3 regions of the Streptomyces sp. NPDC001231 genome follow, and region 1 is predicted to be linked to each of the others. Evidence: riboswitches for the same ligand, from Rfam matches in the RefSeq annotation. Region 1 holds a riboswitch; each other region holds the start of a gene.
The links. Region 1 has a riboswitch for S-adenosylmethionine ahead of thrC (threonine synthase). Riboswitches for the same ligand answer to the same signal wherever they lie in the genome.
Positions count from the first base shown of each region.

Region 2: it holds a riboswitch for S-adenosylmethionine, as region 1 does, so the genes downstream of both, ACFY3J_RS24600 (aminotransferase class V-fold PLP-dependent enzyme) here and thrC (threonine synthase) in region 1, are expected to answer to the same signal.
Region 3: it holds a riboswitch for S-adenosylmethionine, as region 1 does, so the genes downstream of both, ACFY3J_RS38020 (hypothetical protein) here and thrC (threonine synthase) in region 1, are expected to answer to the same signal.

Region 1 is NZ_JBIAXS010000007.1:112,784-122,935, reverse strand. It holds gene ACFY3J_RS11000 (cold-shock protein) at 1-93, opposite strand, end outside; gene ACFY3J_RS10995 (MoaD/ThiS family protein) at 524-799, opposite strand; gene thrC (threonine synthase) at 796-2,079, opposite strand; SAM riboswitch class I at 2,098-2,267, opposite strand; gene ACFY3J_RS10985 (glucosyl-3-phosphoglycerate synthase) at 2,398-3,369, shown strand; gene ACFY3J_RS10980 (trehalose-6-phosphate synthase) at 3,453-4,883, shown strand; gene otsB (trehalose-phosphatase) at 5,010-5,885, opposite strand; gene ACFY3J_RS10970 (DUF3263 domain-containing protein) at 5,939-6,181, opposite strand; gene ACFY3J_RS10965 (ROK family protein) at 6,357-7,301, shown strand; gene nagA (N-acetylglucosamine-6-phosphate deacetylase) at 7,301-8,443, shown strand; gene ACFY3J_RS10955 (1-phosphofructokinase family hexose kinase) at 8,564-9,496, shown strand; gene ACFY3J_RS10950 (carbohydrate-binding protein) at 9,500-10,152, opposite strand, start outside.
Region 2 is NZ_JBIAXS010000021.1:24,597-34,748, forward strand. It holds gene ACFY3J_RS24560 (hypothetical protein) at 1-277, shown strand, start outside; gene ACFY3J_RS24565 (hypothetical protein) at 265-1,455, opposite strand; gene ACFY3J_RS24570 (NlpC/P60 family protein) at 1,488-2,510, opposite strand; gene ACFY3J_RS24575 (NlpC/P60 family protein) at 2,754-3,788, opposite strand; gene ACFY3J_RS24580 (NYN domain-containing protein) at 4,027-5,376, opposite strand; gene ACFY3J_RS24585 (hypothetical protein) at 5,451-5,690, opposite strand; gene ACFY3J_RS24590 (rhomboid family intramembrane serine protease) at 5,845-6,597, shown strand; gene ACFY3J_RS24595 (Lrp/AsnC family transcriptional regulator) at 6,594-6,875, shown strand; gene ACFY3J_RS24600 (aminotransferase class V-fold PLP-dependent enzyme) at 6,902-8,278, opposite strand; SAM riboswitch class IV at 8,443-8,559, opposite strand; gene trpD (anthranilate phosphoribosyltransferase) at 8,645-9,709, opposite strand; gene ACFY3J_RS24610 (cytochrome bc complex cytochrome b subunit) at 9,856-10,152, opposite strand, start outside.
Region 3 is NZ_JBIAXS010000057.1:13,468-23,619, forward strand. It holds gene ACFY3J_RS37995 (DUF262 domain-containing protein) at 162-2,744, shown strand; gene ACFY3J_RS38000 (IS110 family transposase) at 3,015-4,205, opposite strand; gene ACFY3J_RS38005 (IS110 family transposase) at 4,530-5,537, shown strand; gene ACFY3J_RS38010 (hypothetical protein) at 7,063-7,680, shown strand; gene ACFY3J_RS38015 (DUF3293 domain-containing protein) at 7,745-8,548, opposite strand; SAM riboswitch class IV at 8,744-8,853, shown strand; gene ACFY3J_RS38020 (hypothetical protein) at 8,910-9,971, shown strand.

The DNA of each region.
Region 1 (10,152 bases):
GCTGTAGTGGACGAAAACGTCCGCACCACCGTCGACCGCGATGAAGCCGTACCCCTTCTCCGCGTTGAACCACTTGACGGTGCCCTGAGCCATGCCTAACTCCCCTATTACTGGCCCTTGCACAGATCCACACTTCGCGGACCCGGGTCAGACCTCACCCCCCGTGGATCGGGGGCGTGCGCCGGAACGCGTCGACCGCGGCTGAATGTATCTGTCCAACTGCCGTCTGCAACAGGTCAATCGGACGAGAAATCTGGACGTACGCGGTCCGGAATATAGGGAGAATTCGCGTGAATTCAGGGCAAGTCGGGCCCCGCAAACAAGGCAAATGCCGCAAAAGGCCCGCAGACTTTGGCTACTTCTTGCCGGGCCCGCGGCAAGAATCCGTGGCCCCGGATTCGAAGTTCGGGGGCGCGTTCCCCAACTCTACCGCGCTCAACCACACAGAATTGCCCCCTCCGCTTCTCTCGCGGAGGGGGCAATTCGACGAACTCTGCGTGACCAGGATTACCGAAGGTAATGATCAGCCGCCGGCGACCGCCGGGATGATCGAGACGCCCGCGCCGTCCGGGGTGACCGTCTCGAGGCCCTGCTCGAACCGGACGTCGTCGTCGTTGACGTACACGTTGACGAAGCGGCGCAGCTTGCCCTGGTCGTCCAGGACCCGTGCCGCGATGCCCGTGTGGTTCTTCTCCAGGTCCGAGATGACCTCGGACAGGGTCGCGCCCTCGGCGCTCACCTCGGCCCGGCCGCCGGTGTAGGTGCGCAGGATGGTGGGGATACGAACGGTCACGCTCATGCCAGGCCAGCCTCTCGGAAGGAGTCCAGGGTCGGACGGATCGTCGCGGTCAGGCCGGTGCCGGCCACCGCGTCCAGCGTCTTCAGCCCGTCGCCGGTGTTGAGGACGACGGTGGTCTTCGTCGGATCGAGGACACCGTCCTCGACCAGCTTCTTCGTCACGCCGACCGTCACACCGCCCGCCGTCTCGGCGAAGATGCCCTCGGTCCGCGCCAGCAGCTTGATGGCGTCGACGACCTGCTCGTCGGTCACGTCCTCCACCGCACCGCCGGTGCGGCGCGCGATGTCCAGGACGTACGGGCCGTCGGCCGGGTTGCCGATGGCCAGGGACTTGGCGATCGTGTTCGGCTTCTGCGGCCGCACGATGTCGTGACCGGCCTTGAAGGCGGTGGACACCGGCGAGCAGCCCTCGGCCTGGGCGCCGAAGATCTTGTACGGCTTGTCCTCGACCAGCCCCAGCTCGATCAGTTCCCGCAGGCCCTTGTCGACCTTGGTGAGCTGGGAGCCCGAGGCGATCGGGACGACGATCTGGTCCGGCAGCCGCCAGCCGAGCTGCTCGCAGATCTCGTACGCCAGCGTCTTGGAACCCTCGGCGTAGTACGGCCGCAGGTTGACGTTGACGAAGCCCCAGCCCTCGCCGGCCGGATCGCCGATCAGCTCGGAGCAGAAACGGTTCACGTCGTCGTAGTTGCCCTCGATGCCGACGAGTTCGCCGCCGTAGATCGCGGCCATCACGACCTTGCCCTGCTCCAGGTCGTGCGGGATGAACACGCAGGAGCGCAGTCCGGCGCGGGCGGCCGCGGCGCCGACGGCGCCGGCCAGGTTGCCGGTCGAGGAGCAGGAGAGAGTGGTGAAGCCGAAGGCGCGGGCCGCCTCCAGCGCCTGGGCGACCACGCGGTCCTTGAAGGAGTGCGTCGGGTTGCCGGAGTCGTCCTTCACGTACAGCCCGCCGGTCACCCCCAGTTCGCGGGCGAGACGGTCGGCCCGGACGAGCTTGGTCCAGCCCGGGTTCAGGTTCGGCTTGCCGGCGACGTCCGCGGGGACGGGCAGCAGCGGCGCGTAGCGCCAGATGTTCGCGGGGCCCGCTTCGATCCTCTTGCGCAGCTCCTCGGTGTCGTAGGCCGAGAAGTCGTAGGCGATCTCCAGCGGGCCGAAACACTCCTCGCAGGCGAAGACCGGGCCGAGGGGGACGCGGTGACCGCACTCGCGGCAGCTCAGCGCCGCGGCGGGGCCGAGGTCCACAGTGGAGTCGGTGCTGCTTACAACGGTCTGCACAGCCATGTGAGGCGAGGCCCTTTCTCCTCATCTTCCTCACGACGCATCTCGCCGTGAGACGGATTTGGCACCTTCCCTAGCCGGGAGCCTCGCGAAGACGATCGGCTGTGCTCGCACAGCAGTCGATACGAGAACCGGCTGGAGGGTTGCCGGGGCTTCATCGGGCCGTGTCCCTCTGCCCCTCTGGATGAGCTGTATTCGGTTGTGACGCGGAGGTGACCCCCGGCATGGGATGGTCGTCCGCGTTGTTCAGACTGTAACGGAAGGCCAGGACGGTTGAGTCAGTCGTCCGAAGCGCGAGACAACAGTGAGGAGCCGCTGACCGTGCTGGAAGAAGTCGAGCGCTGGCTGGCCACCCGCTCCTGGTCCGTGGCCGACCGGTCGCTCCACCAGATCCTGGCGGCGAAGCAGCGCACCGGCCAGTCGGTCTCCGTGGTGCTGCCCGCGCTGAACGAGGAGGCGACGGTCGGCGACATCGTCGCGGTGATCCGCCGCGACCTCGTGGAGCGGGCCCCGCTCGTCGACGAGATCGTCGTCGTCGACTCCGGCTCCACCGACCGCACCTTCGAGGTGGCCGCCGCCGCGGGCGCCCGGGTGGTGCGCCGCGACGAGATCCTGCCGCGCCTGCCGGCCGTGCCGGGCAAGGGCGAGGTCCTGTGGCGCTCCCTGCTCGTCACCCGCGGGGACGTCATCTGCTTCGTCGACGCCGATCTGCGGGAGTTCTCCTCCGACTTCGTCACCGGCATCGTGGGCCCGCTGCTCACCGAACGCGACGTCGACCTGGTCAAGGCGATGTACGACCGGCCCTTCTCCGTGCCCGGCGGGCACACCTCCGGACCCGCCGCGGCCGGGCAGGGCGGGCGGGTCACCGAGCTGATGGCGCGCCCGCTGCTCAACATGCACTGGCCGCAGCTGGCCGGCTTCGTGCAGCCGCTCGGCGGCGAGTACGCGGCCCGCCGCTCACTCCTCGAACAACTGCCCTTCCCGGTCGGCTACGGCGTCGAGCTGGGCATGCTGGTGGACGCGCTGCACCTGGTGGGCCTGGACGCGCTCGCCCAGGTCGACGTCGGGGTGCGCAGGCACCGGCACCAGGACGGACAGGCGCTCGGCCGGATGGCCGCCGCGATCTACCGCACCGCCCAGCTGCGCCTGGCCCGGGGCCACCTCGTGCGCCCCTGCCTCACCCAGTTCGTCCGCGGCGAGAACGGCTTCGAGCCGCGGACGTACCACGTGGACACGGAGGAGCGTCCGCCGATGGCCGAGATCGCGGAGTACGCGGCCCGGCAGGTGGCGTGAAACACCGGTACCGCCCGTCTTCCGCCGGCTACGAAGCGGAACCGTACGTTTGAGCGTTTCGGGGCCGGGCTAGGTTGAGGCGTATGGCTTCTACGCACGGTGCCGAGGTACTGGTCGCGTCCAATCGCGGCCCGGTTTCGTACGAGGTGCGCGAGAACGGCTCGCTCCACTCCCGGCGCGGAGGCGGAGGGCTGGTGTCCGGGCTCTCCGCGATCGGCCCGGAGGCGGACGCGGTGTGGGTGTGCGCCGCGCTGAGCGACGCCGACCGGGAGGCGGCGGGCCGCTTCGAGGGCGGGCGCCGGCTGCCGTCGGAGGCGACCGGCGGGCAGCAGGTGCGGATGCTCGACATCGACGCGAAGGTCTTCTCCGACGCCTACAACGGCATCGCCAACTCGGTGCTGTGGTTCGTCCACCACATGCTGTACCAGACGCCGCTGGAGCCGGTCTTCGACGCGGAGTTCCGGCGCCGCTGGAAGTCCTACGAGGCCTACAACCTGGCCTTCGCCGAGGCGCTGGCGGAGGAGGCGACCGAGGGGGCGGCCGTGGTGGTGCAGGACTACCACCTGACGCTCGTGCCGGGGATGCTGCGCGACTTCCGGCCCGATGTGCGCATCGGACACTTCTCGCACACGCCATGGGCGCCGGCGGACTACTTCCGGATCCTCCCCGACGACATCGCCGAGCAGGTGCTGCGCGGGATGCTGGGCGCGGACCGGCTGGGCTTCCTCACCCAGCGGTGGGCGGACGCGTTCGCCGGGTGCTGCGACGCGCTCGTCGGCGGGCTCGGGGGCACCCGGATCGGGGTGCACGGGCTGGGCGCGGACGCGGAGTTCCTGCGGGAGCGGTCGCACCGTGCCGACGTCGAGGAGCGGATGGCGGCGCTGCGCGGGGAGATCGGCACCGGACCGGACGGGCACCCGCGCCGGACGATCGTGCGGGTGGACCGGACCGAGCTGTCCAAGAACATCGTGCGGGGGCTGCACGCGTACCGGCAGCTGCTGGAGGACCGCCCGGAGTGGCGCGAGCGGGTGGTGCACGTGGCGTTCGCCTACCCCTCGCGGCAGGACCTCGCGGTGTACCGGGAGTACACGGAGCAGGTGCGGCGGGTGGCCGAGGAGATCAACGCGCGGTACGGGACGCCCGGTTGGACCCCGGTCCTGCTGCACGTGGAGGACGACTTCGCGCGGTCGCTCGCGGCGTACCGGATCGCCGACGTGGCACTGGTCAACCCCATCCGGGACGGGATGAACCTGGTCGCCAAGGAGGTGCCGGTCGTCTCCGACTCGGGGTGTGCGCTGGTGCTGTCGCGGGAGGCGGGGGCGTACGCGGAGCTGGGGGAGGACGCGGTCGTCGTCAATCCGTACGACGTGGTCGGGACGGCCGGGGCGCTGCACCGGGCGCTGAGCATGCCGGAGCACGAGCGGGCGGAGCGGACGAAGCGGCTGGCCGCCGCCGCGACCGCGCTGCCGCCCGCTCAGTGGTTCCTGGACCAGCTGGAGGAGCTGGGCGGCTGAGGGGCCTGATCCGGACGAGAGGGCCTAGGCGCAATGCCAGTGACTTAAGCGGCTACTGACGCTCCGGGCGAAGGCGTTTCCGCACGTCAGAGCCTCGAAGTGCTACATAAGTCATCGGTATTGGGCCTAGGCGAGGTGGTCCGCCAGGTTCCTCAGCAGTGCCACCACCCCGGCCGGGCCGTCCACCACCAGGTCGGCCTTCTCCGACACCTCCGTGACCTCCGTGCTGCCACTGCAGACCAGGACGCCCGGGACCCCGTCCGAGCGGAGTTCGCCGACCGCGGCGAAGGCCGGCAGGTCGCCCAGGTCGTCGCCCGCGTACAGGACCGACGTGGCGCCCAGGGCGCGGGCGCAGTCCAGGAGGGCGACGCCCTTGTCCATGCCCGGGGGACGCAGTTCGAGGACCATACGGCCGGGCTCGACGATCAGCCCGTGGCGGCCGGCCAGGCCGGCCAGGGGCTCGCGCAGCGCCTCGAACGCGGCCTGCGGGTCGTCCGCGCGACGGGTGTGGACGGCGACCGAGCGGCCCTTCTCCTCGATCCAGGTGCCGTGCCGGGCGCCGATCCGGTCGAGGAGGCCGGGCAGTTCGGCGCGGACCGCGGCGACACCGGGGTGCGGGGGCGGGGCGGTGACCGTGCCCGTGGCGGCGTCCCAGCGCTCGGCGCCGTAGTGGCCGAGGACGACCAGGTGTTCCAGGCCGGGTACGCCCGCGAACCCGCCGTGGCGCACCGCGACGCCGGGCGGGCGGCCGGTGACCACCGCGACGGCGGCCACCTTCGGGGCGAGCGCGGAGAGCGCGGGCACGGCGTCGGGGTGGGCGCGGGCCTGGTCGGGGTCGGGGACGATCGGGGCGAGCGTCCCGTCGAAGTCGAGCGCGATCAGCGCCTGCTCCGGCCGGGCGAGGATCGCGGCGAGCCCGTCCCGGCCCGCCGGGGTGGCGGGCGTCGGGAGGGAGGAGACGGGGGCGGTCGAGTCGGTGGCGTGACTGTCCTGGCTTCCCATGGGGCGAACCTATCCCTCCACGGCCCGGGGCACTCCTCCGTTCCGGGCGGGTCTCACCGCTCGGCGCGCCGGGCCTCGCGCACCCGGCGCAGCCGGTTCACCGTGACCGGGTCGTGGGCGAGGGCGCGGGTGTCGTCGAGGAGGGCGTTGAGGAGCTGGTAGTAGCGGACGGGCGAGAGGCCCAGTTCCTCGCGTATCGCGCGCTCCTTCGCGCCGGGGCCGGTGAAGCCTCGGCGCTCCAGGGCGAGGATGCCCCGCTCCCTGCGGCCGAGCCCCTGCTCCTCGTCGTCGTCCATACCAGGCACCGTAGCCTCCCCCACCGACAGCGGCCCTCGTCGGACCCCACTGTCACAGCTGGGCCGGCGCCGCCGCGCCGGCCCGGCCGTACCGGCGTCACCATGTGGACACAATTGGTCTGCACCAAGCAAGTGGACTAGACCTCTCCCGGTCGACGGGTCCACACTGTTCCACGTGAAACACGTCATCGCCCTCGATGTGGGCGGCACCGGGATGAAGGCCGCCCTGGTCGCCGCCGACGGCTCCCTGCTGCACCGGGCCCGCAGGGCGACCGGCCGTGAGCGCGGACCGGACGCCGTCGTCGAGGGCATCCTCGGCTTCGCCGCCGAGCTGCGGGCGCACGGCGTCCGGCACCTCGGGGAGGAGGCGGCCGCGGCCGGTGTCGCCGTCCCCGGAATCGTCGACGAGGCGCGAGGCGTCGCCGCCTACGCGGCCAACCTCGGCTGGCGTGACGTACCCCTGCGCGATCTGCTCGCCGAGCGGCTCGGCGCCCCCGTGGCCCTGGGCCACGACGTGCGCACCGGCGGGCTGGCCGAGGGCCGGATCGGGGCGGGCAAGGGCGCCGACCGGTTCCTCTTCGTGCCGTTGGGCACCGGGATCGCGGGCGCCATCGGCATCGACGGCCGGGTGGAGGCGGGCGCGCACGGCTTCGCGGGCGAGATCGGCCACATCGTCGTACGCCCCGGCGGCCTGGCCTGTCCGTGCGGGCAGCGCGGCTGTCTGGAGCGGTTCGCCTCCGCGTCGGCGGTCAGCCAGGCGTGGGCCGAGGCGTGCGGGGACCCGGACGCGGACGCGGCGGACTGCGCCAAGGCCGTGGAGTCCGGGGACGCGCGGGCGCGGGCGGTCTGGCAGGAGGCGGTGGACGCGCTCGCCGACGGGCTGGTCACCGCGCTCACCCTGCTGGACCCGCGCACGCTGATCATCGGCGGCGGGCTCGCCGAGGCGGGCGAGACGCTGTTCGCGCCGCTGCGGGAGGCGGTCCAGCGGCGCGTCACCTTCCAGAAGCTGCCGTCGATCGTCCCCGCGGCCCTCGGGGACACCGCCGGATGCCTGGGCGCGGGGCTCCTGGCCTGGGACCTGCTCAACACTTCTACGACTTTTCCGGAGGTAGCCACCTGATGGCCCCCAGCAAGGTTCTGACCGGAGCCCGGGTGGTGTTGCCCACCGGGATCGTGGACGGCGGCCGTGTGATCGTCGACGGCACGCGGATCGCCGACACCGCCCGGGAGGACGCCGAGACCCTCGACGTACGCGGGCACTGGCTGGTCCCCGGCTTCGTCGACATCCACAACCACGGCGGAGGCGGCGCCTCCTTCTCCGGCACCGCCGACGACGTGCTGACCGCCGTCCGCACCCACCGGGAGCACGGCACCACCACCCTGGTCGCCTCGACCGTCACCGACGACATGGACCTCCTCGTCAAGCAGGCGGGGCTGCTGTCGGAACTCGCCGAGCAGGGCGAGATCGCGGGCGTCCACTTCGAGGGGCCGTTCATCTCGCCGTGCCGCAAGGGAGCGCACTCCGAGGAGCTGTTGCGCGACCCGGACCCCGCCGAGGTGCGCAAGCTGATCGACGCCGCCCGCGGCCGCGCCACAATGATGACCCTGGCCACCGAACTGCCCGGCGGCATCGACTCCGTACGGCTGCTCGCGGAGCACGGCGTGATCGCGGCGATCGGGCACACGGACGCGACGTACGAGCAGACGGTGGAGGCGATCGACGCCGGAGCCACCGTCGCCACCCACCTGTTCAACGCGATGCCGCCGCTCGGCCACCGCGCCCCCGGTCCGATCGCGGCCCTGCTGGAGGACGAGCGGATCACGGTCGAGCTGATCAACGACGGCGTCCATCTGCACCCCGCCGCCCTGGAGATGGCGTTCCACCACGCGGGCGCCGGGCGGGTCGCGTTCATCACCGACGCCATGGACGCCGCCGGGATCGGCGACGGCCGCTACCTGCTCGGCCCGCTCCAGGTCGAGGTCGAGGGCGGGGTGGCGCGGCTGGTGGAGGGCGGCTCGATCGCGGGCTCGACCCTGACCCTGGACCGGGCGTTCCGGCGGGCGGTCACGGTCGACCGGCTGCCGGTCACGGACGTGGTCGCCGCGCTGTCCGCCAACCCGGCCCGGCTGCTCGGGATGGACGACCGGGTGGGCTCCCTGGAACCCGGCAAGGACGCCGATCTCGTCCTGCTCGACGAGGACTTCGCCCTGAAGGGCGTGATGCGCCGCGGCGCATGGGTGGTTGAGCCCCAACTGGGCTGATCCGTCCGCCCGTCCGGCCGCGGTGGCCGGTCCGAGGGGTGGGCGGTGGGCCTGGTCTTTGGCATGATCGAGTCTCCGGAACTTCGCGGCGGACGCGCTTACTCGGGGGAGGTCGGCCCGGTGATCCTCACGGTCACGCTGAACACCGCTCTCGACCTCACCTATCGGGTGTCGTCCCTGCGGCAGCACGCCTCCCACCGGGTGTCCGAGGTGACCGAGCGGCCCGGCGGCAAGGGCGTCAACGTGGCCCGCGTGCTGGCGGCCCTCGGTCACGAGGTGACGGTCACCGGCTTCGCGGGCGGGGCCACCGGGCGCGAGGTGCGCGACCGGCTCGCGTCGGAGGCGCCGGGCGTGGTGGACGCGCTGGTCCCGGTCGCCGGCGCGACCCGGCGCACGATAGCCGTGGTGGACGAGCGCAGCGGCGACACCACCCAGCTCAACGAGCCCGGCCCGGTCGTCACCCCGGCCGAGTGGTCCGCCTTCCAGGACGTCTACGGGGACCTGCTCGGCTCGGTGTCGGCGGTGGCGCTGTGCGGCAGCCTGCCGCGCGGGCTGCCGGTGGGCGCGTACGCCGGTCTGGTGCGCGCCGCGCGCGCCGCGAACGTGCCGGTGCTGCTGGACACCAGTGGCGAGGCGCTGCGCCGGGCCGTGGCCGCCCGCCCCGACATCGTCAAGCCGAACGCCGACGAGCTGGCCGAACTCACCGGATCCCACGAGCCACTGCGCGCCACCCAGGACGCCCGCCGCCGCGGCGCCCGCGCGGTGGTCGCCTCGCTGGGCGCGGAGGGCCTGCTCGCGCACACCTCCGACGGCCTGTGGCGGGCCGCCCCGCCGTCCCGCGTCCGGGGCAACCCGACCGGCGCCGGCGACTCCGCGGTCGCGGGCCTGCTGGCGGGTCTGGTGGAGCAACTCCCCTGGCCGGACCGCCTGAGCCGCGCGGTCGCCCTGTCGGCGGCGACGGTCCTGTGCCCCGTGGCCGGCGAGTTCGACCGCGCGGCCTACGAGGAACTGCTGGGGCGGGTGTCGGTGACCGGAGAGGCCACCGCGGCGTGAGCGTCAGCCCGACTTGACCCAGCCCTTGGCCAGCCACAGCTGGTCAAGGTTCGCATCACACTGGTTACCCTGCTCGCACGAGATCTTGATGGTGTTCGTGCCCTTGTTGAGCTGGATCCAGTTGTAGGTCTTCGTCCAGCCCTTCTCGTAGTCGCCCTCAGCTGCTTGCGCCCAGTTGTTCAGGTTGATCGGCCTGCTGGACACGGCGCCGTTGACCGTCAGAGTGGCGGTGCCGTCCTTGCCCGGGACGCCGTAACCGATGAACACGGTGTACTTGCCGTCCTCGGGGATGCCGTCGACGGTCCAGGTGGCCGAGGCGCCGACGTTATTGAAGTTCGTCACATAGACGCCGCCCGTCGCCTGGGCGCCCTTGATGTCCGAGGCTTTGGTGGCGCCGCCTCCCAGCTGCAGCGCCTCGGCGTCGGTCTTCGGCAACTCGCCGTCGCTCGGTGCGCTGCTGCTCGCCGACGGGCTCGGCTCGGTGCTCTGCGTGGCCGTCGGGGGCGTACCGCCGGCCTGGTTGTCGTCCTTCTTGCCCGAGTCGTCGCCGATCATCGCCACGCCGATGCCGATGACGACCGCGGCGACCACCGCGATGGCGCCGATCAGCAGGCCCTTGGTGTTCGGGCCGCGGCCACGGCCGCCACCCCCCTGTG
Region 2 (10,152 bases), on a different contig from region 1:
CTGCCTGTGCTTCCGGGACGACGGCATGCGGCTGCCGGCCGGCCTCGTCCTGGCGGCCGCCCCGGTGACGGCCCTGGAGTTCCCGGTGTACTTCGCGCACGTCGTCGCGAGCGACCGCCTCGGCGTCAGCCTCCTGCTGCTGCGCAACGGCCTGCTGGTGGCCGCGTGCGTGACCGCCTGCCGGGTCCTGTGGCGCTCGACGGTCACCGCCGCGCCACGGACACGGCCGCCGCACCGGGCCGCCCGGCCCACCGCCCGGCTCGATCAGCCCAGCTGACGTCCGAGATACGCACGCCACTGCTCGGTGAACCGGTCCAGGGTGGTGCCGAGGACCTTCTGCAGGGCGTCCTCGACCGCGCCCTCGCGGGTGCCGTGCGCGCCGACGGAGCGGTAGAAGTCGTCGAGGCGCCGCTCGCCCCACTGGTCGGCGATCATGCGGCAGGCCATCCAGCCGCTCTCGTAGGCCCGGGCGAGCCGGGCCGGGTCCCCGGCGAAGCCGAAGTCCTCGTCGGACGGCAGCGCGGCGGGAACCTCCCCGTCGGTCACGGCGCGCCGCAGTTCGGGCGCGACCTGGTCCGGGGGGCGGCCGGTGCCGCGGTAGCCGACCCAGTCGGCGTAGCCCTCGGAGAGCCACAGCGGGGTGGCGGCGTTGGTGTGGGCGCGGGTGGCGACATGGGTCGTCTCGTGAGTGAGGACGACCTGCTTGCCGAGCGACCCGAGCATGCCGTAGGCGGCGGGGTTGACGATGATCCGGTCCGCGGGCGCCCGGCCCGTGCCCCCTGTCTCGCCCGTGGTGACGGCGGCGATCCCGCGGTAGTTGGAGGCGGGCGAGCCGAGCAGTCCGGCCATGCCCTCCAGGGACTCGGGGACCAGCAGGACGACGTGCCGGCCCCAGTCGGTGCCCCACGCGTCCGACACCGCGGGTATCGCGCGGTCGGCCAGGCCCGCGTAGCCGCGCAGGACCGCGTCGCCGTGTCCGACGCCGAGCACGAGGCTGCGCAGCCCGTGCACCACCGAGACCGTGCCCTGGTCCCACAACTGCTCGGCGGCCTTCTTCTGCGGCCGGTCGGAGTCGACGTACCACTTCCCGTCGGCGCCGGTGGACAGGGTCAGCGTGCGGCCCGCGGTGACGGGCGCCCTGTCGTACCCGGTGACCCGGTAGCGCAGTTCGGCCTGCGCGACCGCGGTGTCGCCGCTGCGGCGCAGGCTCTTCAGCCGGTAGGACCAGTCCGTCAGCGGGACGGCTCGCAGTCGCGCGTACGGGGCCCGGTCCCCGGTGGCGGCGTACGCCGCCGGGTCGTGGTGCAGGACCGCCGCCGCCCGCCGGTCGAGCACCCGCTGCACCTCGGCCTTCGCGGTGTCGGCCGCGGACGGCCCGCCGCAAGCCGTCAGAGACGCGAGCAGCAGGCACACCACCGTCACCGAGGATTTCGACGCCCGCCCACGACCAGCCATTTCCCGATCGTACGGCGGCACCGGGACGGCCGTCAGACCCTGGTGACCGACGAGACCGGCATCATGTTCACCGGGTCGTAACGCACCGGAGCACCCGGATGGGGCGCGTGGATCACCCGGCCGTTGCCCGCGTACATCGCGACATGGCCGGCGTCGGAGCGGTAGACGATCAGGTCGCCGGGCCTGGCCTGGGACAGCGGGATCCGCCGGCCCGCGTTGCGCTGCTCCTGCGAGGTGCGCGGCAGATGCACTCCGGCCTGCGCGTACGACCACTGCATCAAGCCCGAACAGTCGAATCCCGTGGGTCCGTTGGCGCCCCAGACGTAAGGGCGGCCGAGGGCGGAGCGGGCGGCGGCGAGGGCGGCGGCCGCGCGGACCGAGGCGGCCGGTCCGGCGTCGAGGCCGGGAAGGAAGTCCTCGCGGCCGGAGCGCGAGGCCCGGTCGTAGGCCTCGCGCTCCGACGGGGACAGGGAGCCGAGGAGTTGGCGGGCCCTGGCGAGCTTCTGCTCGACCGTCCGCTTGTGGGTCGCGACCGCCTTGCGGTTCTTGTCCAGTTCGGCGAGGGCGCGGGTGGCCTCGGCGCGGTCCTGGGAGAGTTCGCGCAGCACCCGCCGCAGGTCCTTCAGTTCGCCGGCCTGGTGGGCGGTGATCCGGTCGAGCGTGGCGGCCTTGTCGAGGTAGTCGGCCGGGTCGCGGGAGAACAGCAGGGCGATCGACGGGTCGAAGCCGGAGCGGTACTGGGCCCCGGCCAGCGAACCCAGCGACTCCCTGAGGTCGTTGACGCGCTGCTGCCGCCGGGCGATGCGGTCCTGGAAGTCCCGCACCCGGGTGCGCAGGAGGTCGGCGCGCTCGCCGGCCTTGTCGAAGGCCTCGGTCGCCTTCTCGGCCTCCTGGTAGAGGCGGTCGACCTCGGACCGGGCGTCGCCGTGCGGAGCGGCGACGGCCGAGGTGGCCGGAACGGCGCCGAGGGCGGCGGCCGCGGCGGACAGAACGCAGAACGCGGCGCCCGCGCCCCGGTCGAACCCGGACGGTGCTGGGCGGCGATGAGACCCCACGGGAAGCCGTACTCCCTCCACTGGCGGACACTGACCGCTTCCCGGGGCCGGGGCGCCGAGCGCCCGGCCTGTGGGAAACGCGCCAGACAGTAACCGCGCGGACACACGGCGACCAAAGCCGCGGAGAGGGCACCGAACACGGGCGCCCCGCCTCTGACGCAGGTCATAGGCGGGGCGCGGGGTCACCGTGGGGTGCCGCGATTCGCCCGTTCGGGCGAGTACGAGGCGTGCTCCCGGGAGGCGTCAGATACGGACGCCGAACTGGAAGGGCATGTTGTTGATCGACTCGTAGCGCACGACGGTGCCGGTGCGCGGGGCGTGCAGCACCTGGCCGTTGCCCGCGTAGAAGCCCACGTGGTGCAGGTCGCCGTAGAAGATGACCAGGTCGCCGACCTGGAGCTGGCTCTGCGAGTAGATCCGGGTGCCCGCGTTGGCCTGCGCCTGGGAGGTGCGCGGGATGCTGACACCGGCCTGGGCGTACGCCCAGGAGGTCAGACCCGAGCAGTCGAAGGACGACGGGCCGGTGGCGCCGTAGACGTAGGGCGAGCCGATCTTGCTCTGGGCGGCGGAGTAGGCGGAGGAGGTCCGGCCCGTGGCGGGGGCGGAGTTGCCCATCTGGACGCGGTCGGCGGAGGCCCGGCTGGCCCTGGCCTGCTCGTCGGCGAGCGCGGCCTTCTCCGCGGCGGTGAGGCTGTTCAGGAGCCGCTGCGCCTCGGCGAGCTTGCCCTGGACTTCCTTCTTCTTTTTGCCCAGCTCGGTGCGCGTGGCGGCGAGGTCCTTGAGCTTCGAGGAGGCCTCGGACCGCTCCTGGGTGAGCTCGCGCTGCTTGTCCTGGATCTTCTTCAGCGCCTCGACCTGCTGGCCGCTCAACTGGTCGAGCGTGGAGGCCTTGTCGAGGTAGTCGTCCGGGTCGGCGGACAGGAAGAGCTGGAGCGAGGGGTCTATCCCGCCGGTGCGGTACTGGCCGGCGGCCATCGAACCGAGGCCGTCGCGGAGCTTGTTGAGCTCCTGCTGGCCGCGGGCGACGTTGTCCTGGATGGTGGAGATCTCCTTCTGGAGCTTCTCCTGCTTCTCCTTGGCCCCGTTGTACTTCTCGGTGGCCTGCTCCGCCTGCTCGTAGAGCTCGTCGACCTTGGACTTGACTTCGTCCTTGCTCGGCTTCGCGCTCGGGGCGGCATTGGCGGCCTGGGCACTGATGGCTACGGCCGCTGCCGCCGCGGTGGTGAGCACAGTCACGCGCGCACGGCTGGGTTGTTTGGGTCGACGGTGGGACGCCACGGAAGCGAGCTCCTTCTTCTGAGTGATCACCCGCTCGGAGGTTCGAGGCTCGACCCTAGTGACCTCATCGTGATGAATTCAAATCCTGGGGCGGAAAATCCCACCACTCGCTTCATTCTTTGCCCATAACTCACCGGCAGTGAGGACCACTTGACCCTGCGTCGCGTGACGCTTCCGGTGAATTCGGGAATGCTGCCCGTATGTTGCGCTTGAGGCTTACGTGGCCCTACGTCCGGTTTCAGCCGCGCGAGAGCCGCTTCAGCAGCACCGCCGAGGCCACCGGCCGCGCCCCCGCCTTCGCGATCCCGTCGGCGACCTCGCGGTCGGTCGAGGCGACGATCACCGGACGGCCGGGCGGCTCGGCCCGCACCAGCTGACGGATCAGCTCGTCCGCCGTGACCCCCGGCTTGGAGAACAGCACCCGCACACCGCGCGGCGGCGCGAGGAGCACCGGCGCGACCAGCTCGGCCCCGTCGAAGACACAGGTGACCTCGGCGCCGGTCTGCGCGGCGAGCTGCGAGAGCTGCCCCAGCAGCCTCAGCCGCTGCTTCTCCAGCGGCATCTGCGGATAGCCGGTCTTGGTGACGTTGTAGCCGTCGACGACCAGATGGGCCTGCGGCAGCGCGAGCAACTGGTCGAGGATCGCCGGGTCGTGCTCGGACAGCGCGCGGGCGGCGATGTCCTTGGGGGTCATCCGGCCCGGCTCGACCGCGTCCACGGTCTCCGCCGGCCGCACCGACACCGGGGGCAGCGCCAGCTCCCGGCGCAGCCCCTGGGCCGCGTCCAGGACGGTGTCCAGCAGCAGCCGCACCCGCATGTCCTCCACGCTGCGCCCCTCGCGGGCCGCCCTGCGGGCGGCCTCCAGCGCGGCCTCCGCCTCCCCCAGCCGTGCCTTGAGCCGCCGGGCCTCGCTCTCGGCGGACGACACCTGCGCCTGCCCCTCGGCGCGCATGGCCTCGATGTCGCCCCGCGCTTTGCGCAGCGCGGCCTCACCGCGCTTGACGTCGCTGTGCGCGGCCCGCAGCTTGCGGTGCAGCGACTCGGTCTCTTTCCTGGCGGCGTCCAGCTCGGCCCGCAGCCGCTCGGTGTCGGCGCGGCTCTGCTCGCGGGCCGCCGCCAGCTCGGCGCGCAGCCGCTCCAGTTCGGCGCGGCTCTCCTCGTCGGCGCGCTCGGCGTCCGCCCGCTGGGCCTCCTCGCCCGCGGCGGCGACCAGCTTCACCCAGCCCGACGGGCGCAGTACATAGGCCGCGGCCGCCACGTCGAGCGGATCCGCGGCCGGGGGCGGCGTGCCGGAGTCGAGGGCACCCGACAGCTCCGGCTGGTCCTCTTTGAACTTCTCGCCGATGCGCTGGCGGAACAGCGGATCGGTCTCCAGCGCGGCAGCCATCGCGTTGCCCGCGAACTTCGCCCGGCGGCTGGGAGTGAACCGGGCGTACTGCCGCAGCTGCGCCGGCAGCTCGGCGAACGTCAGCGTGCCGAAGGAGTCGGAGACGATCTGGACGACCCGGCGGCGCACTCCGTCGGGCAGGGGACGGTCGAGCACCTCGGCGGCGCCGTCGCCCGGCCCCCCGCCTTGTGTCTCCACCATCCGTCACCCCAATGCCTCTACGCCTCTGTGCTTCGCGGACCCCCGCGGGGGTCGCCTGTGCGGGCCCGCTCCGCTCAGGAGCCGACGCCCGGCCTGTCCACGAGTTCCACCTGGTCCACGGCGTTGCACCAGCGGCAACGCACCGACTCGATCGTCTCACTGACCACCTCGCGCTCCTCGACCTGCGGCTCTCCGGCCAGGTCGAGGTGGACGTACTCGACGACCTTCGACGAGCGGGTCACGTCGAAACGGGTGAGATTGCCGCACAGGGTGCAACGCCACCGGGTCGTGGCGGTCGGCAGGGGAACCGTCATCGTGACTGTTCGCTTCCTTCTGTGTCCGTGACGCGCCAGCTTCCCTGGGCGTGTGGCACGTAACCCTACGGCCTGGCGGCGACTCGGCGCCGGTCCGTCCATGGCGGCGAGGCGGTCTGTGCGCTTGCGTCCGGTTACGCCATGCTCTGTGCACATGATCGGCAACAGGCACACGGTGGCCGCCCGGACGATCAGGGCGGCCAGGGCGGTACGGAGCATGCAGGCGCCGGTGACGTGCGCCCTGATCGTCCTGTGCTGTCTGATCTTCGTGGCCGGCCCGGCGGCAGGCCTCAATCCCTCCTACGGCACGGGGGACGCGCTGCTGCTCGCCCAGCGGGCCTACTTCCGGCGGTGGGGCGTGATCCCCGCCGATTTGTTCACCGGCTCGCTCCGGGCCGCCCTCACCCCCGCGACGGCCCTGTTCGTGCACGGCAGCTGGGTGCACCTGCTCGGCAACATGCTCTTCCTCTACGTCTTCGGGGCGATGACCGAGGAGCGCATGGGCCGCGTCCGCTTCACGCTGTTCTACGTCGGCTGCGGCTACCTGGCCCTGGTGGGCTACGCGGCCGCCAACGCCGCCTCCGGGCAGAGCCTGGTCGGGGCCTCGGGCGCGATCTCGGCGGTCCTCGGCGCCTTTCTCTACCTCTTCCCCAGCGCCCGGGTGACCAGTCTCTTCCCGTTCCTGTTCTTCCTGCCGCTGCGCTTTCCCGCGTGGGTGGTGCTGCCCTTCTGGGCGGCCCTCCAGTGGCTGGCCGCAGGGCGCGCCGCCGAGGGGCCGCAGGTCGCCTACCTGGCCCATGTGGTGGGCTTCGCCCTGGGCTTCGCCTGCGCGTGGGCCTGGTTCGGACGGAAGACTAGAGTGAAGGCCGCCCCTGCTCCGGCCCCCGAGGGAGAGAACCAGCCGTGATCACCGCGATCGTCCTCATCAAGACCAGCGTGGACCGGATCCCCGAGATCGCCGAGCGGATCGCCTCACTGGACTCGGTCAGCGAGGTCTTCTCCGTCACCGGCACGTACGACCTGATCGCCATGGTCCGGGTGCGGCAGCACGAGGACCTGGCGGAGGTCATCCCGGGGCGGATCAGCAAGATCCCGGGCGTCGAGGGGACGGACACGCACGTGGCCTTCCGCACCTACTCGCAGCACGACCTGGAGGCGGCGTTCGCCATCGGGCTGGACTCCTGACCGCCCCGGGCTCCTGAGCGGGCGGATCACACCGCGGGCACGCAGCGGCCGTCCTCCGTGCGGTACGTCCACTTCGCGCCGTCCCTGACCAGCTCCCGCACCGCCGCCACGAAGCGGTCCACGTGCTCGTCGGGCGTGCCCGCGCCGAAGCTCACGCGGATGGCGTTGAGGGACTTCTCGCCCGGGGCGGCCTCGGGCGCACCGCACTCGCCCTGGCTCTGCGGATCGCCGCCCAGCAGGGTGCGGACCAGGGGGTGGGCGCAGAAGAGGCCGTCGCGGACGCCGATGCCGTACTCGGCGGAGAGGGCGGCTGCGAAGTGGGAGCTGTTCCAGCCCGCCACGACGAAGGAGATCACGCCGACCCGCGGGGCGTCGTCGCCGAACAGGGACAGCACCCTGACCTCGGGCACCTCGGCGAGACCCGCCCGCACCTTGCGGATCAGGTACCGCTCACGCGCGACGAGGTCGCCGAAACCGGCCTCGGTCAGCGCCGTGCAGGCCGAGGCGACGGCGTAGGCGCCGATGACGTTCGGGGACCCGGCCTCGTGGCGGGCGGACGACTCGTGCCACCGCACGTCCACGGAGCCGTCGGCGCGCCGCGCCACCGTACGGCTCGCGCCGCCGCCCGCGAGGTACGGCTCGGCCTCGCGCAGCCAGTCGGCGCGGCCGGCCAGGACGCCGGAGCCGAAGGGGGCGTACAGCTTGTGGCCGGAGAAGGCGACCCAGTCGACGTCGAGGTCGCGGACGGACACCGGGTGGTGCGGGGCGAGCTGGGCGGCGTCCAGGACGATCCGGGCGCCGTGCGCGTGGGCGGCGGCGGCCAGCTCCCGTACGGGCCACAGCTCGCCGGTGACGTTGGAGGCGCCGGTGACGCAGACCAGGGCAGGGCCGTGGGGGTCGCGGCCGGCGAGGGCCCGCTCCAGGGTCGCCACGGCCCGCTCCGGGGTGCGCGGGGCGTCGAGGCAGGTCACCCGCGCGTCCCGCCACGGAAGCAGCGAGGCGTGGTGCTCGGTCTCGAAGACGAAGACCTCGCAGTCCGCGGGCAGCGCGCGGGCGAGCAGGTTGAGGGAGTCGGTGGTGGACCGGGTGAAGACCACCTGGTCCTCCGCACGGCAGTCCAGGAACTCCGCGACCGTCTTCCGGGCGTTCTCGAACAGGTCGGTGGAGAGCTGGGAGAGGTAGCCGGCGCCGCGGTGGACGCTGCCGTAGTACGGCGCGTACGCCGCCACGTCGTCCCAGACGCGCTGGAGGGCGGGCGCGCTGGCCGCGTAGTCGAGCGCCGCGTAGGTGACCTCCCCGCCGGTGACGAGCGGAACGGTGACGTCCCGGCCCAGCACGGGCAGCGGGGCACGGACGGACTGGTCGGCGGCGACGGCGACGGTGGGGTCGGCGGAAACGGACATGGGCGAACTCCCGTGAAAGCAGGCGAAATCACCACGCGAGCGGGCACGGCTCAAGCGTGGAGAAGGGGGGAAAGGGTGATGCGGAGGCGGGGCTCTACGCCCTAACGCATTCGCTTGCTCACGGGAGGCTCCCTCGTACGACCAGGACCCCTGGTGACGCGAGGGGTCCGCGCTTGCCGTAGACCTCGCTGCCTACGGCCTGGTCTTCACCCGGGGCACCCCGCCACGGACGGAGGGTTGCCGGACAGCCGGCCGGGGCCACATGGCTGTCACTCATGACCTGGTTCAGCATCCTGCCACACGATCTTCCACGCGCAAGGCGCAGTCCGGATCGTGGACTGCGCCTTGCGACGGGAGGTTCGGGTATCAGGCGTTGCTGACGGCCACCCAGCGCTCCAGCGTGTGCTTGGCGGACCCGGAGTCGATCGACTCCGCCGCGCGGTCCATCCCGGCCCGGATCTGTTCGACGAGGGTGCCCGGGCCCGGCCGCAGAGCCACCAGCGCCGCCGCGGAGTTCAGCAGGACGGCGTCCCGTACGGGCCCCTTCTCTCCGTCCAGCAGGCGCCGGGCCACCTCGGCGTTGTACGAGGCGTCACCGCCCCTCAGCGCCTCCACGGGCACCAGTTCGATGCCGACGTCCCGCGGGTCGAAGCGCTCCTGGGTCACCTTGCCGTCCCGGACGATCCAGACCTGCGAGGTGGCGGTCGTGGTGAGCTCGTCGAGGCCGTCGTCGCCCCGGAAGACCAGGGAGGAGTGGCCGCGCTCGGCGAAGACACCGGCGACGACCGGTGCCATGCGCGGGTCCGCGACCCCGACGGCCTGGGCCCGCACCCTGGCCGGGTTGGTCAGCGGGCCCAGCACGTTGAAGACCGTGCGGATGGCCAACTGGCCGCGGGCGGCGCCCGCGTGGCGCAGCGCCGGATGGAACTTGATCGCGAAGCAGAAGGTGATTCCGGCCTCCTGCGCGACCTCGGCCACCCGCCGCGGCGTCAGCTCCAGATTGACGCCGAGCTTCTCCAGTACGTCGGAGGCCCCGGAGGCGGAGGACGCGGCCCGGTTGCCGTGCTTGACGACGCCGGCGCCCGTACCGGCCACGACGATCGAGGACATGGTGGAGATGTTCACGGTCTTGGCGCCGTCGCCGCCGGTGCCGACGATGTCGACGGTCTCGCCGGGCACCTCGATCACATTGGCGTGCTCGTACATCGTCCGGACCAGGCCGGTGATCTCCTCCACCGTCTCGCCCTTGGCCCGCAGGGCCACCACGAACCCGGCGATCTGCGCGTCGGTCGCCTCGCCGCGCATGATCAGGTCCATCGCCCAGGCGGTCTCGTCGGCGGTGAGGTTCCGGCCATCCAGCAGGCCGTTCAGCAGGGCGGGCCAGGAGCGGCCCGCCGCGGTGTTGCCTCCAGCGGGGGTCACAGCGTTCATATGCCGCTCCTGGGTCGGTGTCCCGTATGCGGGACGCGAGTCTCGAACAGGTCCACCCTATCCAGCCCCGGGCATGGCGAAGGGCCCCGTCCGGGGATCGGACGGGGCCCTTCGACCGTGGCGTGGCGACGCTCAGCGGTCAGTGATCAGTGGTGGCCGTGGCCGCTCGTGATCTCCTTGTACTCCTCGACGGTCGGCTTCGGGATCTGGTTGTCCTCGCCGTAGTACGCGTTGCTGAGCTTGGCGCGCAGCTTCTGCGAGCCCTTGATCTTGCGCTCGACGCCGTTCTCGTCGACCGCCGGGCCGATCTCCGCCGGCTCGTACTGGTCGTGCGCCGTGAGCGTGTAGAGCTGCTCCTGGCTGAGCGGCTCGTGGACCTCGATGAACTCACCGTGCGGCAGGCGCTTGATGATGCCGGTCTCGCGACCGTGCAGCACCTTCTC
Region 3 (10,152 bases), on a different contig from region 1:
TCAGATAGAAGGTGAGGCCGAGCTCGCTGGCCCCACACATCCTCGATGAACCACCGCAGGGCGTACATGCCTGGACGAGGGCTGAAGGGATCGTGGCTGTCGGTGGGAAGCCCTATGGTCGTTCCCACGCCACGACCGGACCGATCGCCGAGGGGGACACGATGCAGGCGAAGGAGACGCTGTTCGCTGATCTCGTGCAGGGGAGGGCCCAGCAGTTCCAGGTGCCTCTCTATCAGCGGACGTATTCCTGGACGGAGAAGCAGCTGGGACAGCTGTGGAGTGACATCTTGGAGCAGGCGGAGCTGCTGGGGTCCGAGGAGAAGGCAAGCACGCACTTCCTTGGTTCCGTCGTGCTCGCGCCATCCCCGCAGAACGAGGCGACGTTCCCCCGCTGGCTTGTCGTCGACGGTCAGCAGCGGCTGACCACGCTCTCCCTCGCCCTGGCCGCAGTCCGCGATCACATCGCGGACGCCGAGCCGGACGAGGCAGAGCGCATCGACGAGGAATACCTGATCAACAAGCGCAAAAGCGGCAACGACCACTTCCGGCTGCTGCCGACCCAGGCCGACCGGCCGCAGTTCGCCGCGCACGTCCGAGGGCCGCGCGCGGAGCAGACCGTCGGCGGAAGTGTCGCCACGGCCTATGCCTTCTTCCGCCGCAAGCTCGTCGAGGCGGCCGACCCGGCAGCCCCGCAGGACGTGTTCCGCATCGAGCAGGCCATCACCTCCCGGCTCACGCTGGTGGCGGTGACCGCCGAGCGCGGGGACAACGTGCACCGCATCTTCGAGTCCCTCAACAACACCGGCCTCAAGCTCAGCCAGGCCGATCTGCTGCGCAACTACCTGTTCATGCGGCTCCCCACCCGCGGGGAGCACGTCTACGAGACCTACTGGCTGCCCCTGCAGGACAGTCTGAGCAACGACGAGCTCGAACAGCTCATGTGGCTGCAGCTGGTGCTCGACGGGGACGACCGGGTGCGCCGTCAGGACCTGTACGCGGCTCAGCAGCAGCGCTTCGAACGCGGAGAGGTGAGCGAAGAGGAGATCGAGGCGTACATCAAGGAGCTGCACCGTCGCGGCGCTCTCTTCCGCCGGCTGCTCCACCCCGAAGAAGAGCCGGACACGGCGGTCCGCGCCCATCTGCACCGTCTGGACACCTGGCAGGCCCAGGTCACCTACCCCGCACTCATACTGTTGTTCGACCAGCGCGAGCGCGGAGAGCTCGACTCCGCGGACACGGCCCGCGCGATGTCGTACATCGAGAGCTTCCTGGTACGCCGGATGATCTGCCGGGTACCGACGAACAACCTCAACAGGATCTTCCAGGCCGTGCCCGGACAGCTCCCGCTCGACATGCCGGTCGCCGACGGCCTGCACCAGCTCCTCTCCGCCAACAACCGCTTCTGGCCCGACGACGAAGAGCTGCGCGAGAAGATCCGAACGGCGCCCTTCTACCAGTACGGGCGCTGGCACCAGCGCAAGATGGTGCTGCAGCGGCTGGAGGAGAGCTACGAACATCCCGAACCGGTGGACTTCGCCGCCGCCCAGCTCACCATCGAGCACGTCATGCCGCAGTCGCCCGGCAACGAGTGGATCCGGATGTTGAGCGAGGACGTGGCCGACGGAGAAAGCGCGGAAGACCTGCACTCCCGGTTGCAGCACACGCTCGGGAACCTGACACTCACCGCGGTCAACTCGGAGCTGTCGAACCACCCCTTCGAGCGCAAGCAGGACTTGCTGCAGGGCAGCCACCTGGAGATGAACCGCCGCATCGCCGCCACCGAGCGCTGGGGCGCGAAGGAGATCCGCGCCCGCGCCGACGAACTCGCCGACCGTGCGATCGCGCTGTGGCCGGCCCCGCTGCGCGGAGTGGGCCGCGCGGAGCGCAGCCGGGACTGGCAGCTGGCCCACCAGGTCCTCGCGGCGCTCCCCCACGGCACCTGGACCTCCTACGGCGACCTGGCCGCCTTCCTCGGCTCCGGCGCCCAGGCCGTGGGCAACCACCTGGCCAACACTCCCGGAGTGGCGTACGCGTACCGGGTCCTCACCTCCGAGGGCAAGGTCTCCGACGGATTCCGGTGGGCGGCGCCCCAGGACGCCGGGAGCGACGACGTCCGCGCCCGGCTGGCCACCGACGGCGTCCGCTTCACGGCCACCGGAGCCGCCGACCCGGCCCAGCGACTCACCGCCGACGATCTCGCCGCACTACTCGCCGGCACGGACGACGACGAGACGGACGGCGAGAACACCGCTGAGGACAGCACCGTGGTGGCACCGGGCGAGGAGACCCGCGCCGAACGGTTCTTCCGCCAGCTCACTGCGGACGACTCCCCTGAAACCGTCGAAGCGGTACGCGCGCTCTTCGCCCACTGGGAGGGACTCGGCGGCTGGATCGGCCACGGCGCGGGGCGCGTCACCACCAGTGCGTTCCTCATGCTCGGCGAAGCGGGCGGACCCGGCCGCGGCATCTGGCCGCTGACGTTCTACCCCGGTACCGGGCGCGGAGGCACGGCGGAGGTGATGTTCCAGTACCTCGCCGCGCGTGAGCCGTTCACCGACCGCGCCCTGCGCGCCGCACTCCTCGCGCGTTTCAACGCATTGGACGGCGTCGACATCCCGGAGGGCAAGCTGGAGCTGCGCCCCAACATCCGGCTGTCCATCTTGGAGAAGGACTGCAACCGCGTACTCCTCGCCGAGACGCTGACGTGGTTCCGGGACCGCTGGGAGGAGCGGAGCACGTCCTGAGACAGGCTGCAGCCAAGCTGTGGTAAGGGAGCGGCTGGATACGTCCGGGCGGCAAGAGACCGCCCGGATTCGCCGTCTGCACCGGCTCCCGGTGGCATGGCGTGCGGCGTGCGCGCCCCGCGCGGTCGTGGGAAACAAGGAACGCATCGGTACCCAACTCGCATGCGCTCGGAGCCGCATGGTCCGGGTTCGTCGCGGGCCTGAGGGGGTCGCCATATCATCCGCCGCGAAAACAACGGATATCACTGACCTGACCTCCTAATGAGGTTGTCAAGCCGCAGAGGTGACGGGGACGGCGGGGTCGTAGCACCGTCCGTCACGGATCAGGGCCCACAGGACGTTCACGCGTCGCCGGGCCAGGGCGAGGACGGCCTGGGTGTGCCGCTTGCCCTCGGCGCGCTTGCGTTCATAGAACCGGCGAGAGGCGTCGCAGGTGCGGATGCTGATGAGCGCGGAGGTGTAGAAGACGCGCTGCAGTCCGCGGTCGTAGCGGCGGGGCCGGTGCAGATTGCCGCTGACGCGGCCGGAGTCGCGGGGCACGGGAGCGACGCCGGCGAGGCTGGCCAGCCGGTCGGGGGTGCCGAAGCGGCGAAGGTCGCCGGCGGTGGCGGCCAGGAACTCCGCGCCCAGCAGCGGCCCGATGCCGGGCATGCTGCCGATGACCTTGGCGAGGTCGTGGGCGCGGAACCGGGCCTCGATGAGCTTGTCGATCTGGGCGATCTCCTCGCTCAGCTCCAGGACCTCCTTGGCCAGGGTGCGGACCACTTGGGCGGTGATCTGTTCCCCGGGCAGGGCGGTGTACTGACGCTCGGCCGCGTCCAGGGCGGCGACGGCCAGGGCTTCGGCGCCGCGGACCTTGCGGTTGCGCAGCCAGGTCTCCAGACGCCTGCGGCCGAGTCGGCGCAGGGCGGCCGGGGTCTGGTAGCCGCTCAGCAGGGTCAGTGGGCCGAGGTTGCCCAGCTCCAGCTCTCGTTCCAACGCGGGGAAGATGCTGGAGAGTTGGCCGCGCAGACGGTTGATCTTCCGGGTGCGGTCGGCAACGAGGTCGGCCCGCCGGTTGGTGAGGACGCGCAGCTCGACGACCTGCTCGTCCTCTGGTCGCAGGATGGTCAGGTCGCGGCGCATCCGGGCCTGGTCGGCGATGACGGTGGCGTCCTTGGCGTCGGTCTTGCCGGTGCCCCGGTAGCCGGCGGAGGCCCGGTTGACCGCGAGGCCGGGTATGTAGACGAGCTGCTGGCCGTGGTTGAGCAGGGTATTGACCCACAGGGCGGCCATGCCGTCGGCGACGTCGACCGCCCAGACGACGTCCTCGTCCAGGGCCAGGACGTCGGCGATCAGGGCCAGCAGTTCCGGCTCGTCGTTCAGCACCCGCCGGGACAGCAGTCGGTTGCCTTCGCTGTCCAGCACCACGGCGTGGTGGTGGGTCTTGCCGATGTCCGTCCCCGCCCAGATTCGGGCCATGGGTTCCTCCGGTCGTTCGATGTACACGTGCGTGCCGACAACGACCGCGCCGACGTGGTCCTACACAGCGATGCACCCGCAGGGGCCCGCAGCTCCTAATTAGTGGCCGGGTCGTCGTGAGACGCCGGGCGGCCAGGTCAGGTGAACCATCGCGGGCAACCCTATGAGAGCCATACCCGGTGTCTCTGGGCCTCTGGACCTTACGACTGGCCCGTCCAACCCGTTCAAGAAGGTAGGACTCTATGAGGGCCGGGCCCCCTTCCCCGCACAGCCCGGTGGATTCTGGTTCCGGGACCCCATACGTGCTCGGAAAGGAGGCCCTCAATGTCGGTCTACGTCGGCATCGACGTGCACCGCAAGCGCTCGCAGATCGCGGTCGTTGATCATGATGGTGCGGTGCAGGTGAATCGGAACGTGCCCAACGGGGTCGAGACGGTGCTCTCGGTGATCGGGGATCTTCCGATCGGAGCCCCGGTGGCCTTCGAGGCCGCCTACGGCTGGGGCTGGCTGGTGGAACTGCTGGAGGACTACGGCTTCGAGCCGCACCTGGTGCACCCGCTGCGGTGCAAGGCCATCGCCTCCGCGCGGCTGAAGAACGACAAGGTCGACGCGGCGACCCTCGCCCATCTGCTGCGTGCGGATCTGCTGCCGGAGGCGTGGATCGCCCCGCTGGGGGTGCGCCAGCAACGGGCTCTACTGCGCCACCGCTGCCAGCTGGTGCGTCTGCGCACGCTGCTGCGCAACCGTGTCCATGCCGTCCTGGCGGACTATGGCTGTGACCGCTCCGGCAGCTACTTCACCACTCCGGGACGGGTCTGGCTCGACGGCTTGGACCTGCCGGACGCCTCGCGCCGCGTGGTCGACGATCTTCTGGTCCTGATGGACGCCCTCAAAAAGCCGATCGACGCCCTGGACCAGCAGCTGGTCGCGCACGCCCGTGGTGATCCGCGGGTCAAAACCCTCACCCAGCTGCCGGGGGTGGGTACGCTCACCGCCCTGGTCATCGTGGCCGAGATCGGTGACGTCAGCCGTTTCCCCTCCGCCCGCAAGCTCGCCGCGTGGGCGGGGCTCACCCCGACGGTCCGCAGCTCGGATATGACGGTCCCGCACGGCCACATCTCCAAGCAGGGTTCGGACTGGCTGCGGTGGATCTTGTGTGAGGCCGCCCGGACCGCCAAGCGGTCTCCGGAGTTCGCCGCCTCCTACCAGCGCCTCGCCCGGCGCCGTGGCAAGAAGATCGCCACCACCGCGATCGCCCGCCGTCTGCTCACCCACGCATACCACCTGCTGCGCGCGGTCCAGGCGCAACACGTCCGGCAGGGGACTCGATGACACCAGCCGACGACAACCGCCAGGGGTGGTCGCAGACTCCGGGTCCGCTCGCATCTTCCCATGAGACGGGCTGTCGCTCGTGCTCGATGACCTGACTGAGCAGCCCGGATCCCCGAACCAACCACGGTCATGGCGCCGGCCCACCCGGCCAGACGCCGAATGGGTGGATGTGAGCTCACTCCGCCAGGCCATCAGCGCATCGGGGGCGTCAACGACCTAATCCCTGAACATTGGTGACGCTTCCTCGCCCCCGACTCAGGGCTGCCGCTCGTCGGCCCTGCCACAAGCACGAGGAAGACCCACCATGGAAAGCACCTCGGCTAAGAACAAAAAGCCGCAGGCCGGGGTCACTTCTACGCTTGACAGGCCCGGCCCTCATGGGTGGGACGATGCTGCTCGGAGCGCGCTGCCGTCCGCGAGGCTGCCGTGAAGGCTCCGGTTCAGCCCCGTTGGCGGGCTGCCGGGTGAGTGCACGTGCATCTCCGGACGGTCACGCTGGCCGCCGCTCTACCGGGGGTGGGTCTTTTCACGCCGGACCCCGCGTTGGTATATCTGGGCGACACTAGGGGGTGGCTGGCCACTTCCGCCGTGCCGGAAGGTCGGGCATCTTGAATACCGCACCCATATGCGGTCGCTGCCGTCAGATCGTCGAACTGCGGAGCGGGATCATCGTCCTGCATTGGAGAGAGGGTTTCTCTTCTTCCCCGTGTCCTGGGTCCTACCGCGCGTCCACGAACGTCCGCTGGCTGAAGGGCGAAGAGCTCGAGCGCTACCAGCTCGAACGGGCAGGGAGGGCCAACCGCCGCCGCCAGCGCCTTCGGGCCGCCCACGACGCTGCCCGCCGCGCCATGAACCCCTACGACGACGACCCAGTTCCAGCGCCGGAATTGCTCCCCATGCACGAAGGTCGCCGCTACGTGGCCGTCATGCTTCCCGGCTCGGGCCCGGCGGACGTGTGGCTCCCGGGCAAGACCCGAGGCGAACAGCAGCGCTTCATCGGCCGCTTCCTGCCCAGCACACACGGCCTCAGGTGGAACGAGAAGCGGGGCTGCTGGAGTGTGCCTACCCGTCACTTCCTCGAGCTGGCTCGACACCTGCTGCGCTACAACCAGGTAATCATGCTTGGGCGTGAGTTCAACCCGTACGAGAGGTGCAACGGCGCCTGCCGTCACGCATTAGGCCCCGACTGCCAGTGCTCATGCAGGGCGAAGTATCACGGTCGAGGGCGATGGAAGGCAGGATGGATCGAGGTGAACGAGTTCGACACCGACTACCGCGGGGACTCCTGGCACTGGACCATCTTCACCCGCGCTACCGACAGGCGATAGTGATATTGGCGTGTTATCTGTGGGACGTCTCCACGCCTCCCCGGGGCACCGACTGCCCGTCAGCTGTCCACCAGGACTGATCGAGACTTAGCGCACGATCCAAACGCGGATGTTCCTCAACCCCCGCCTCCAGCACGCCAGAACTTACCTTCGGCAAATCTCTTGTACTCACTCAAAATCTTGTGCATTCTTCAAGCGTGACTTCAGAGGAACTGCTGGACGACATCTTCGCCATCCGCTGGCCGCTGCCGCACTTCCCCGAGGACGACCAAACCCCTCCGCACGCACGCGGCGCCGCAGTGGACGACGCGTGGAGGCCCCGCGTGGCCTTCCTCCGGAGACTGGGAGCCGCAGCGGCAGACCACGGCCCGGACTACGATCCGCTCCTCGCCGCTCTTGAGGACCTCGTCGCGATCAAGAAGGCCGCCGATGAGCAGATTCGCCTGCTCCTGGCCTACGGCCGGGTCTACGTCACCCCGCGCCCGCACACACTGGAAACCCTCGGCCAGGCCGCCGGCCTCACCCCCTCAGGCGTCAGCCGCGCCTTCGGCGCCAAGGAGATCCTCGCCGTCGGGAACCTAACCGGCCAGCGCCCCGCCGCAGTCGAGATCAACGATCACCACCCCGATATCTTCCCCGGTGATGACAGCCGACGGCGGTGCACCTGGGGAGGCAGCAAGAACAACCCCTGCACCGACGAGCCCAAGTACGCTGTCACCGACAAGTCCGGCACCAAGTGGGCCTGCTGTGACAGCCACCTGCCCGGCTACCTCCGCTCCCGCCCCGCGCCTGAGCCGAACGGGCACTCCGCGTAGGCCCTGTACTGCCGAAGCTGCCGCCAAGTAGCGCTGTGTAGTCGAGCCTTTGCCGCCGACCCGGTCATTTGCCGTCCACATGGGGGCGGGCCAAGTGGCGCAATGGGGAGGTCTTGTCCCACACGTGCCAGCGCGCACCGCACACGGGGTCGGTCTCATACGTCACCTTCGCCGGGAAGCCGTCGGCCCTGACCCGCTCGACGGGCGGACCGGAGAGCACCCTGCCGCATCGGGGGCAACGGTCTGGGGTGCGCATGGGGTGCATGCCCATCGTTGTTCCTGTTCCTGGTCCTGGTCCTGTTGTTTCGGCGTGCGTGTTCGCGGGCTTCGGCGGCCGGTCGCGGGTCCGTGAGGCGGGTGGCCAAGTGACGGAGCTCCAGCTCCCGCCCCTGTTGGTGAACGCTATCCATCCTTGGACGTCCGTCGCGCCGCCGTCGCAGGACAGCAGACGCCAGGCGCCGGGGGTCCAGGCGAAGACCGCGTCCTGGCCGAAGCACCGACCCAGTTCACGCGCCGCCGAGTCGCTCAGGCCGGCGACGGCGGCGCTCTGCTCGATGTGCGTGCCGTGCGCATCACCTCCCGCTGCGGGCCACCACGCGAGCCCTCGCCGGTCGAGATCGTCGAGGAGCAGGGCCTGAGCGCGGGCGTTGTCCTCGTCGAGGGCGGGACGGCCGTGGGCGTCGCACGCCGTGACGACGTGGAGGGCGGCGGTGCCGGCAGGTTCCGGAAGTTCGGGGAAAAGGCCGTCGGCCGTGCCCCGCGGACGCGGTCTGACCCGTACCGTCCGGTCCGGGAATCGGATATCGACGACCGTCCGCCGGTAGAGTTCCCAGTTCGGGGGTGTGGTCGCAGGGTCAGTGACCTGCATGAGGGCCTCCTGTGGACGAAGGACCCCCTTACCCACCGGCAGGGAGATCGGTGCTCGCTCCCACAGGGCCGTGGGAGCAGATTCTCGGCGCTATCGGCGTCGTGACCGAGCGGAACGATGCCACAACACCGGTCAAGGGACAAAGCATTGTGGATCACATTGTGCAGAATCCGGACAGGTGTTACTTTCGCGTCCGGTCACGAGTTCCAGCGTCAAGTCCCGGCTTGCTGGACGACATCCCGCTCGCTGCGGATGCCCCGGGTGACGGCCAGCCCGGCGCGCGGTGCGTTGGGGAACCGCAGATCACCGGGGTGCGGACGTGCACTACCGGGGTCCATCGACTCCGGAAGGTTGACCGCCCGTGCCCGTTTCCGACGCGATCCCCGAATTGCCGATGAGGCTGCAGGTCCAGAAGCCTGAGCCGACACCCGAACCCGCCATGTCCGCAGTCGCAGAGCCGGGCCGCGCGGGCCTGGTGACGATCGGCCTAGATGCTGCCCGGGCGCTGTTCTCCACGGCCGAGGCGAGCGGCTTCGGCCGACCAGGAACTGACGAGATCTTCGACCAGTGGCTCGACAGCGGATTCGACGTCGCCTTCTATCGCAACGCAGACCGCCCCCTTCAGGCACGTGCCGTCAGCCAGGAGGATCGTGTTCCCGAGTCGCTGACCAACAGCCCTATCGGAGAGGCCTGGTTGGAGTCGGTCTGCCTCAATCCTCGCCGGCTCGCACCAGTCGAGCCTCGGGAGCCGGACCCGGTATCCGCGGAGGGCGAGGAGGCTGACGGAACAGATGCCCGGACCGGTGCCGGCATGCCCGGCAACCGCTGGGGAGACGAGGAGGACAAGCGGCGGTACGCGAAGGTGGAGTATCAGGATGACGGCTGCGTTCTGACGGTCGTGGGCGACTTCACCGAAGGAACGGGGAAGGAGTCGGCCTATCACCTGGGTGGCGAAATCACCTCGTACACCGGCGGAGATTGGTTCGAAACGCTCAGCACCCTCACTGAACTCGCTCAGGCAAGGCTGGAAATGGAGGGATGGACCCCGGACGGCCAATGGCAGATCCGGTGGTCCTCCAGCGTGTGTGACGTCACGAACCCGCCGAACGGGACCATTGAGGTGTTCGAGCAGTACGGCTTCGATCCGGACGAGATCACGCAGCACTATGTGTGCATCTACAGCCAGGGCAGCAACGGCTACACCGTCGAGTTCATCGCGGAGCACCGGGGAGAGGACCACGTCATGTACCTCCAGCTGGGGTTGGATCCTGGCAGTGAGGAGCCGGGCAGAGGCAGTCTCGAAGAACTGCGGAGCCACCTGGAGCAAGCGACGGAGCGGGTGCGGGAGGCCGGCTACACCACGCTCGATGGCGACTGGACCGTCCACTGGACACGCTGCCACGTGCCTCTGGCCGAGCTGTGATCGACTGACGGCCCCAGGCTGCGGTGTCCTGTGCCTGTTGTTTCCTTCCAGCCGAAGGACGAAGAGGGCGAGCAGCTGCCGCCCGAGTCCACACTCCTGGCACAGCACCACCACCAACGGGCCGGGGCAGCCCAACACGGCAGAGGCAAACCGCGGTCAATCTCAGCTTGAATTTAAAGGT